One region of the Priestia sp. P5 genome, then DNA from elsewhere that is predicted to be linked to it. Evidence: predicted binding sites of a transcription regulator. Region 1 holds the regulator's gene; the other holds the start of a gene.
The links. The regulator LexA, encoded in region 1, represses DNA repair genes until DNA is damaged. The targets are predictions, from matches to a motif close to CGAACATATGTTCG.
Positions count from the first base shown of each region.

Region 2: MMB69_RS15410 (sigma-70 RNA polymerase sigma factor region 4 domain-containing protein) is a predicted target of LexA. The motif match lies at 1,978-1,991, and genes of this name have one in related genera.

Region 1 is NZ_JAKWFJ010000001.1:800,638-805,071, reverse strand. Features, by position in the region: gene tkt (transketolase) at 1-184, opposite strand, end outside; gene MMB69_RS04105 (DUF896 domain-containing protein) at 352-582, opposite strand; gene MMB69_RS04100 (YneB family resolvase-like protein) at 652-1,320, opposite strand; gene yneA (cell division suppressor protein YneA) at 1,374-1,703, opposite strand; gene lexA (transcriptional repressor LexA) at 1,850-2,467, shown strand; gene MMB69_RS04085 (magnesium transporter CorA family protein) at 2,679-4,124, shown strand; gene MMB69_RS04080 (hypothetical protein) at 4,192-4,392, opposite strand.
Region 2 is NZ_JAKWFJ010000001.1:2,898,060-2,902,493, reverse strand. Features, by position in the region: gene MMB69_RS15420 (hypothetical protein) at 1-149, shown strand, start outside; gene fsa (fructose-6-phosphate aldolase) at 210-878, shown strand; gene MMB69_RS15410 (sigma-70 RNA polymerase sigma factor region 4 domain-containing protein) at 941-1,834, opposite strand; gene MMB69_RS15405 (DinB family protein) at 2,138-2,662, shown strand; gene MMB69_RS15400 (aldose epimerase family protein) at 2,852-3,907, shown strand; gene MMB69_RS15395 (hypothetical protein) at 3,971-4,096, opposite strand; gene MMB69_RS15390 (CBS domain-containing protein) at 4,162-4,434, opposite strand, start outside.

The DNA.
Region 1 (4,434 bases):
AGCGGTCACGGTTGAACCAGTTTGGATTCTTTGGATTGATGTTCATGAATTTTGTCCACAATGTATATGCCATTGGAGCAGCTCCCATTGGCATACCTGGGTGACCTGAATTTGCTTTTTCAATCGCATCGATTGATAAAGTACGAATTGTTGCAATCGAAAGATCTTCAATACGTTGTGTCATACTCTTCATTCCTTTCAAAACTATGTACATATGTTATCATACTAATGATTTGCTTATTTGTACAATACTTGAACCAAAAAAATTTCCACTTTTACAGTTTTTGTGCCCCTTATTAAAAATATACAAAAAACTAGAGGGAACACTCCCTCTAGTTTTACTAGAACATCTTAGTGAAGACGCTTCTTTTTACTCTCTTTTAACTTCTTAGGCGTAACATCTTTACCTTCTTCGTCCACAACTTTAATCGTGTGAAGGTGATTTGTCATAGATTGTCGGAAAACTTTTAAATATTCCTGACGTAGCTCTTGCTGTTCTTTCGCTTCAGATTCTGTCAGCCCTTCAGCCTTTGCCTTTTTTGAAAGAGCATTAATACGAGCAAGTTTATCTTTTGATAGCATATAAAACCTATCTCCTTATAATCAATAATTAAAATTACCGAACCGCTCCGGCAACATGTAGTCATCTTACTAAATCTCTTTCGTTTTATCAAGAGATTGAGCACTCTCTTGGTACTCTTGATAGCGGCGATGTACCGTCGCTTTTGAAATATTATGACCAAAACCTTTTAGCGTAACTGAAATTTCAGCAAAGGTTAAGCCGTTATGACGAAGGCGGACAATTTCTTCAATCGGCGCTTCTTTTTTTTCCCTTCCCGAGTTAACTCCTTGATTTTTTAAATTTTTCTGCGGACGATAACCGTTTTCTACGGCTCTTTTCATTCCTCTTTTAATTTTAGCATTATGTAATTTCCGCTGATGCTCTTCCACTAAGCTAATAATATCTAACACCATTGAATCAGATTCTGAAAGCTGAAGCTGACCTTGATGACTAATCGTATAGATGGTAGCATTTTCTTTATGAAAAGCATGAAGCAGCGCAATTCGGGCATTTCCTCTGCCTAATCGTGTTTCGTCTTGAATGAGCAGCACGGATATTTTCTCTTCTTTCATTGTATGAAGAACATCCAAAATACCCTCTCTGTCTACATCATATCCGCTTGCTTTTTCCATCACGACTTTTTTCACCTCTAGATGGTGAAGATCAGCAAGCTTTTTTAATTCTTCTTGCTGGCGCTGTAAAGATGTTTCTTGGGTTTTTTTATCCGTACTGACACGGCAATAAATAATGGCGTCCACTTTTATCACGACCTTTTCGGCTTCTAACAATATTCAGGAACGGCCGTTACACACTACTGTTCAATTGCCACTTGATTATGTAACTCTTTTTTTAAAACAGGAATATATAATTTATCTCCAGGTGATAAAGACTGGGCAGTATCTGAGTTTAAATCATTGACGTCTTCAACCCATTTGACAAATTCATTGGTGGTCAAATGATGGTGATTATGATACTTGTTGGACAAGTCCCAAAGCGTATCTCCTTTTGTAATAGTAACCGTTGAATATTTGTCTAAATCTACTTTATCCGCTCCTAAAACCAGCGTCAATACATATGTAAGTGCAGCGATAACTGCAAAAAAAATAGCGTAATGTTTCATAGAATGTAAGAATTGTTGCATATTATGATCCCCCTATCAGAATATATGTTCTTATTTTATTGAGAACATTTGTTTCTGTCAATGGAATTCTTCGAACTTATGTTTGTATATTGACACATCACGTGGTATAATTCACCTAAAGAATAGCTAAAATCGAGGTGAAAAATATGAAGCTATCAAAACGTCAACAAGACATACTAGATTTTATTAAGCACGAAGTAAAATTAAAAGGTTATCCGCCTTCTGTTCGCGAGATTGGGGAAGCGGTAGGATTAGCCTCTAGCTCCACTGTACACGGGCATTTAGCTCGTTTAGAAAGCAAAGGGTTAATTCGCAGAGATCCAACAAAACCAAGAGCAATCGAAGTTCTTCAACTAGATGAAGTAAACATCCCTAAAAGCAATGTCATTAATGTTCCTGTTATCGGTAAAGTAACAGCGGGTCTTCCTATAACAGCCGTTGAAAATGTGGAAGAATATTTCCCTCTTCCAGATAAATTCGTTTCTCCAGATGATCATGTATTTATGCTTGAAATTATGGGAGAAAGTATGATTGAAGCAGGTATTCTAGATGGCGATATGGTAATCGTACGTCAGCAGCAAACGGCTAATAATGGAGATATTGTGGTCGCTATGACCGAGGATAACGAAGCAACGGTAAAACGTTTCTTCAAAGAAGAAAATTTCGTTCGTTTACAGCCTGAAAATTCAACGATGGCGCCTATTATTCTTCGCCACGTAACGATTTTAGGAAAAGTAACTGGTGTATATCGCACGATTCACTAATCAGACACTGTATGTAAAGCCAACTAATCATGATGTTAGTTGGTTTTTTTACGTTTGTTTTCTAAAAAAATTGGCATATTATAAATGATACGTTGAATCATCGCAAGCAGGTAGAACGGTTTTTGTAAAGCTTGTTTCACTTTTTACTTTCTATCTGCATTTCCGCGACTCTTACAAGGAAATACAACCGACCATAAGAAGGATGTAGTTTATGACCAATACACCAAGGAAAACAGAATCATTTCAAACCATTGTACCTACCAAAGCAATGAACATGTTTCTTTTTCCTTTTTCCTTTGATCGAAAAAATAAAGAGCAGCTTGTTCATGCACTGAAAGAAAATTTGTTCGAGTTTTTTTCCATTCAAAACAAACATTTAGAAAAAGAATACTACGGAGAACAGTATTACGTATCTCATGATAGCCTGGATCAATATTTTCTTCCTTACATTGAATGTATTCTATTCCCTGACTCGTGCGAAAAAGAAGGGTTGCTTCGATTTTCCAAAAAAATAGACCATACCATTACGTTACACACTTCCTCCACCACCGTGTCTAGCAACGTGCTGTCTGTGGATGTTTTTTTATGTCCTTTTGAAATTGGCGTCATGACCATTCGCACTGAGATGAGCCATGATCATTATACCTATGATGATATTTTAGAATTCATGAATCATTTTCGTGTATTAGAACCGAAGCTTGCTGAAGAGCATGGATCCACCATTACCTATGAACATCATCGCTATAGCAAAGTACAAGATTATATTTTTTCACAGCTTGCGCCATTTTTGAACGAACACATCAAGAAAGAAGCCACGCGTGAACAGCACGTTGGGAGCCTTCCTTATTTTATCGATGAACGGATGTTTGTGTTAAGTTATGTAACGGTAAATAAAGAGCAAGAGATTAATTCCACAACTTTATTTCGTACTGGGCAGCTAAATAGCTATACGCCTGACGGGAAAGCGTTTATTTCTGCACACAATCATGAGTATATTAAAACGTATAATACTAAACATGTGTATGAAAGGTGGGCTCCTGAAACTTATTACGTCATAACAGACCATGTGTTTTCATGTATTTCTAAATCGGCAGACTCTAAAACGGATCAGCTTTTGATGAATCATCTATTTGGCCAGCATTACTATAATTTATTTTTACATTTTTTCTATAAAATCGTGTTGCTAAAACTATCTTATGAGTATTCTCAGCTCACGTTTCATAAAAATTCAGAGGGCATTGAACGACTAATCCGCTCTATTACCGTATTTTCAGGTAAATATTTATTTTTAGAAATTAGCTCTCGCACAGAAGGTCAAGAGTTTTCTGAGCTCTTTAAAAAAATCTTCCACATCAATTCTCTTTATCAAGAAGTCAAAGAAACCCTTGGTACTTTGTACCAAAATCAAGAGAAAATCGCAGCCAAACGTCACAATTACTTATTATTGATTTTAACGATTTATACGGTTCTTTCCGGTATTTACGGAATGAATTTAGTTATTAGCAAACTAAAGGGAAACATCAATTGGGATAGTATGAAGCAGTTTTCTATCTTTGAATATATCGCTTTAATAGTAGCTCTATCAGGAATTCTGATCAGCATTAGTCTCGGAGTGAGTTCCCTATGGAATTTATTAAAAGATCGATTTAAAACATAAAAGCTGTTCGCATCAGAAAACACATGATAAAAAAGAAGAGATTGAGACATAACTAAATCAAGCGAGTCTAAAGGAGAACAAATGGAATAAATAAGCTAGCAGGGATTGCTTGTGACACCGCGGTTGATTTCCGTGCAAGACTTCGCTTTCCGCGGGCGGCCGGTGAGCCTCCTCGTCGCTTACGCTCCTGCGGGGTCTCACCTGTTCCGCTTTTCCCGCAGGAGTCTTCGTCTTGCCCTCCAATCAACTGCTGGAAAGAACTAAACAAATAAAACCTACGTTTACCATAAAAAAACGAACCACTAATCAA
Region 2 (4,434 bases), 2.1 Mb from region 1:
AGATTAAAACGGAGAATATTCGTACAGAAGAAGACATTGAAGACCGAGTGGACGCTATACAATTTTTAGAAAAACTAAAGGTATTAACTGCAAAAGAGATTGAAAACGCTTCTATAGAAAACCTATATGTGCTGCAGCAAATTGGCTAGGCTATAGTTCGCGTACGCTGAAATGCAGATTGATGTACAACAATAAGGAGGAATAGTGAGATGAAATTTTTTATTGATACAGCAAACCTTGAGGATATTAAGAAAGCATACAAAGTAGGTGTTCTAGCTGGTGTGACAACCAATCCATCTTTAGTAGCAAAAGAAGGCGTAAGATTTGAAGACCGCATCGAAGAAATCCTTCAAATGGTACCGGAAGTTGAATCCGTTTCCGCTGAGGTAACACCTGACGCACTTTCTGCTGAAGACATGATTGCTCAAGCTGAAGAACTGATTAAAATTAACGACGGAGATAAAAATATTACGATTAAGCTGCCTATGACATTGGCTGGCTTGGAAGCGACGCGCTACCTTGCAAAAAAAGGCGTAAAAACAAATGTAACCCTGATCTTTACAGTAAACCAAGCGCTTTTAGCAGCTCGTGCTGGAGCAACATATGTTTCTCCATTTTTAGGACGTCTTGATGATATTTCAGAAGACGGAGTACAGCTGGTATCTAAAATTGCTGAGTTATTCCGCGTTCAAAACATCGACTCTCAAATTATTGCGGCATCTGTAAGACATCCGGATCATGTAACGCGTGTAGCACTTGCAGGAGCTCATATTGCCACAATTCCATACGCTGTTATTGAGCAATTAGCAAAACATCCGTTAACTGACCAAGGAATGGAAAAATTTGCAGCAGATTGGGAAAAAGCAGTTAAAGCTTAACAAAAGGCCATATCAATAAAAAAGCTTGGAATAAGCATAGCTTATTCCAAGCTTTTTATCGTTTAACTCGCTAGTTTCTTTTTACGCAAACGCTCTAAGCGTCGCTGCACGCTATTTCTTGAACGCCCGAGCAGCTGCCCAATTTCTCGCTGATTGCGCTTTTCCTGATAAAACATACGCCACAATCTCGCATCTTCTTCTGCTGTCCACTTTTTATGCTCGTATTTAGGTCGCTTTACATAGTCTAGTTTTCTTTGTTCATTCACCCACGCTGGTTCTGGAATAAGCGTATTTTTAGGTATCTTAAAAAAGTTAAGGCACGATTTACTTTGTTCAGCCCACTTCCAAAAAGATTGAATGTCAATTCCCATAAATTTTCTGGTCTTGGCGATGATCATTTTATACGGTAGATTCTCTTTATGAATCCACTTGTAAATTGTATGAACATCTACTTCAAGGCAGGCTGCTAGTTCACACGCTGTAATGTGTCCTACGTGCGCTTTGGCTCCATACACTTCTAAACGGTTCAACCTCGATTCTAGCGCTTGCACACTTCGCTGTAATTTAGCTGATATATGTGAAAGTGGTTTTACTCCGTAATACTTTAGCAAATATTCGTCTTCTTGTACCGTCCATCTTCGCATCGATGTTTTTCGAGTTAACCCCAAGACTTTTATGCGCGTAGCAATAGAAGAAGGACTTCTGCCTAAGGAATGTGCCATTTCACGGTTATTCATGATATCAATGTTCTCCTGCAAAAACGCATCTTGTTCAAGCGTCCATTTTTTACGTAAAGCTGTATCCGAAGCACGAAGATTTAATCGAGTAAGTCGTTTATTAACCGATTCCTTGCTTCTATGTAAATGCTTACCCATCTCTTGAAGCGTCATAGCACCATAATGTTGGATAAGAAATCTATCTTCTTCTTTTGTCCATCGCTTTTGATTTTTACTCACTGTTGTCTCACTCCAATTCACACGAAAAGCTCAAGATGAAAAAGTTGCTAGCAAATCTATTTTACGAATGAGCAGTGCCTATTCAGACTGATACTCACTGCGTTTTAGCCTATATATATTTTATCATATTTCTAGAGAAAAACCAAACATGTGTTCTTATTTTGTTTTAAGTCATCATAAAAGGAATTAGAAAAATAGTTGGCTCCTTTAATAGAAGCGAATTATGGTAAAATTGACTATAATCTCTAAAGAATTTACATAACTGACAGCTCAGCATCATTACGTTGAGAAAGGGGAATTGATATGAATTTTAATTTAAAAGAAGCGTTTGAAATACTTGAGCATACGCCACAAACGCTTGAAAAACTTTTGTCTGGTCTATCTCCAGGGTGGCTGCAATGCAATGAAGGAGAAGGAACCTGGAATACCCCCGAAGTCATAGAACATTTAATAGAAGCAGAAAAAAACAATTGGATACCAAGGCTAGAATTTATCCTTCAAAAAGGAAAAGAGGGAGCTTTTCCTCCGTTTGACCGCTATGCCCATTTAAACAAGGAATCTGCTAGTTCTATTGAAGAGAAGATTCTTGAATTCAAAAAGATAAGAATACAAAATTTACATCAACTAAAGCTGCTAGTTAAGCACGAAAAACATCTGGAAGTGAGAGGAGAACACCCGGAGTTTGGGGAAGTGAAAGTCAGAGAGCTGCTCTCGACTTGGGTTGCTCATGATTTAACCCATATTGCGCAAATTGTTCGAGTAATGGCAGAACGATATAGAGAAGATGTAGGACCTTGGGAAGAATACTTAGGAATACTAAAGAAATAGCAATGACACACAGTGGCCAGCCTTTATCATTCAAGCTTGAATTAAGAAATGTACACGATTACAATAAAATGAGAATAATGAAGATTCAGGAAGGATTGCAGAGGGAACTATATGAACATATCCGATGTTTATAACATGTAGGGTCCGTTAAGCAATTTACGAATAAAAAGAGGATTGGACTGATTAAAAGTGAAAGTGAACTCAGAGAAATTTGGCGAACTAAACAATCAAGCTGTACATGCTTATACCTTATTAAATGATGAAGGGCTTAAAATCACCTGCCTTGACTATGGATGTGTGATATCAAATATTGAAATGCCGGATTCTGAAGGGAAGATTGAAAGTGTTGTATTGGGATTTGATTCAATAGAAGAATACCAAAAGTATTCTCCTTATTTCGGAGCTGTGGTCGGACGCGTAGCAGGGCGTATAGGTGGAGCATCGTTTGAGCTTAATAATGAAACCTATCGTCTAGAGAAAAATGAAGGAAACAACCATTTGCATGGCGGATCAGAAGGATTTAGTCACAAAATATGGAATGCCAAAACAATTGATGCAAGTGATCACGTAGGTGTTGAATTTACATATGTAAGTAAAGACGGAGAAGAAGGGTATCCCGGCAACCTTGAAGTGAAAGTTACGTATACATTAACGAATAAAAATGAGTTCCATATTTCTTATGAAGGAACAACAGATCAAGACACTCTTATCAATCTAACAAATCATACGTATTTCAATTTAAGCGGAAATCTAAAAGAAACGGTCTTGGATCATGTTTTGAAGATGAAAAGTAACGAATTCTTAGAGTTGAATGATGATCTTTTACCTACTGGAGAAACGCTAAATGTCACAGGTACCCCATTTGATTTTAAAGAAGGACATAGTCTCAAGGAAGGTGTGGAATCCACACATCCGCAAAACATATTAGTGGGTAAAGGGTACGATCATCCATTTCTTTTAGAAGCAGAAGCTGAAAATCAGATGTCATTATTTGATCCTGCAAGCGGCCGCAAAATAGAAGTCAAAACGGATCAGCCTTCAGTTGTTCTCTATACGGGAAATCATCTAGACGAAGAATTCGAAATTAGAGGAGTTCACTCAGAGAAATACCTCGGTGTTTGCCTAGAAACACAAGGTTTACCGGACGCTATTCATCATCAGCATTTTCCTTCTTGTGTATTAAAGCCAGGTGAGAAGTATGAAGCATATACTCACTATACATTTATAACTGATCGCAGCCTGTAACAAAACGGGATGACAAAAAGGATTACAAACGAGCCTCTGCCGATTGTAATCCTTTTTTTATTGTTACTTTTTCTTTTGGCTTTTTGCACGATTAGCGTCAAGCTCAGCCGCATATTCTTCTTGAGACTTTCCTTGCTTTTGACTCTCAGACTGAATCTTTTTAAATTTGTTATCGTTTAAATTTGGCATATTAGCACCTCCTTGCAGACAGGATTATTTTGTACAAGCATTAAGGATTTATATGCTAAAAAGTTTTAATGAACTTGATTAGAAATTTCGCTTAATGCTGCACCGGCTTCATCAACATATACGTTCACTGTCGCAAGGTCGCCGATTGCACAGATTCCAACCATATTATTATTCTCCACTACAATAATACGGCGAATTTGATGATCTGCCATCATACGCGCACATTCATGAATATCCGTATCCGGAGAACAAGTAATTACATCTTTAGTCATACAATCATGGCAATGCACAGTGCTGCAATCTTTTCCATCCGCCACGCAGTTTAATACGATATCACG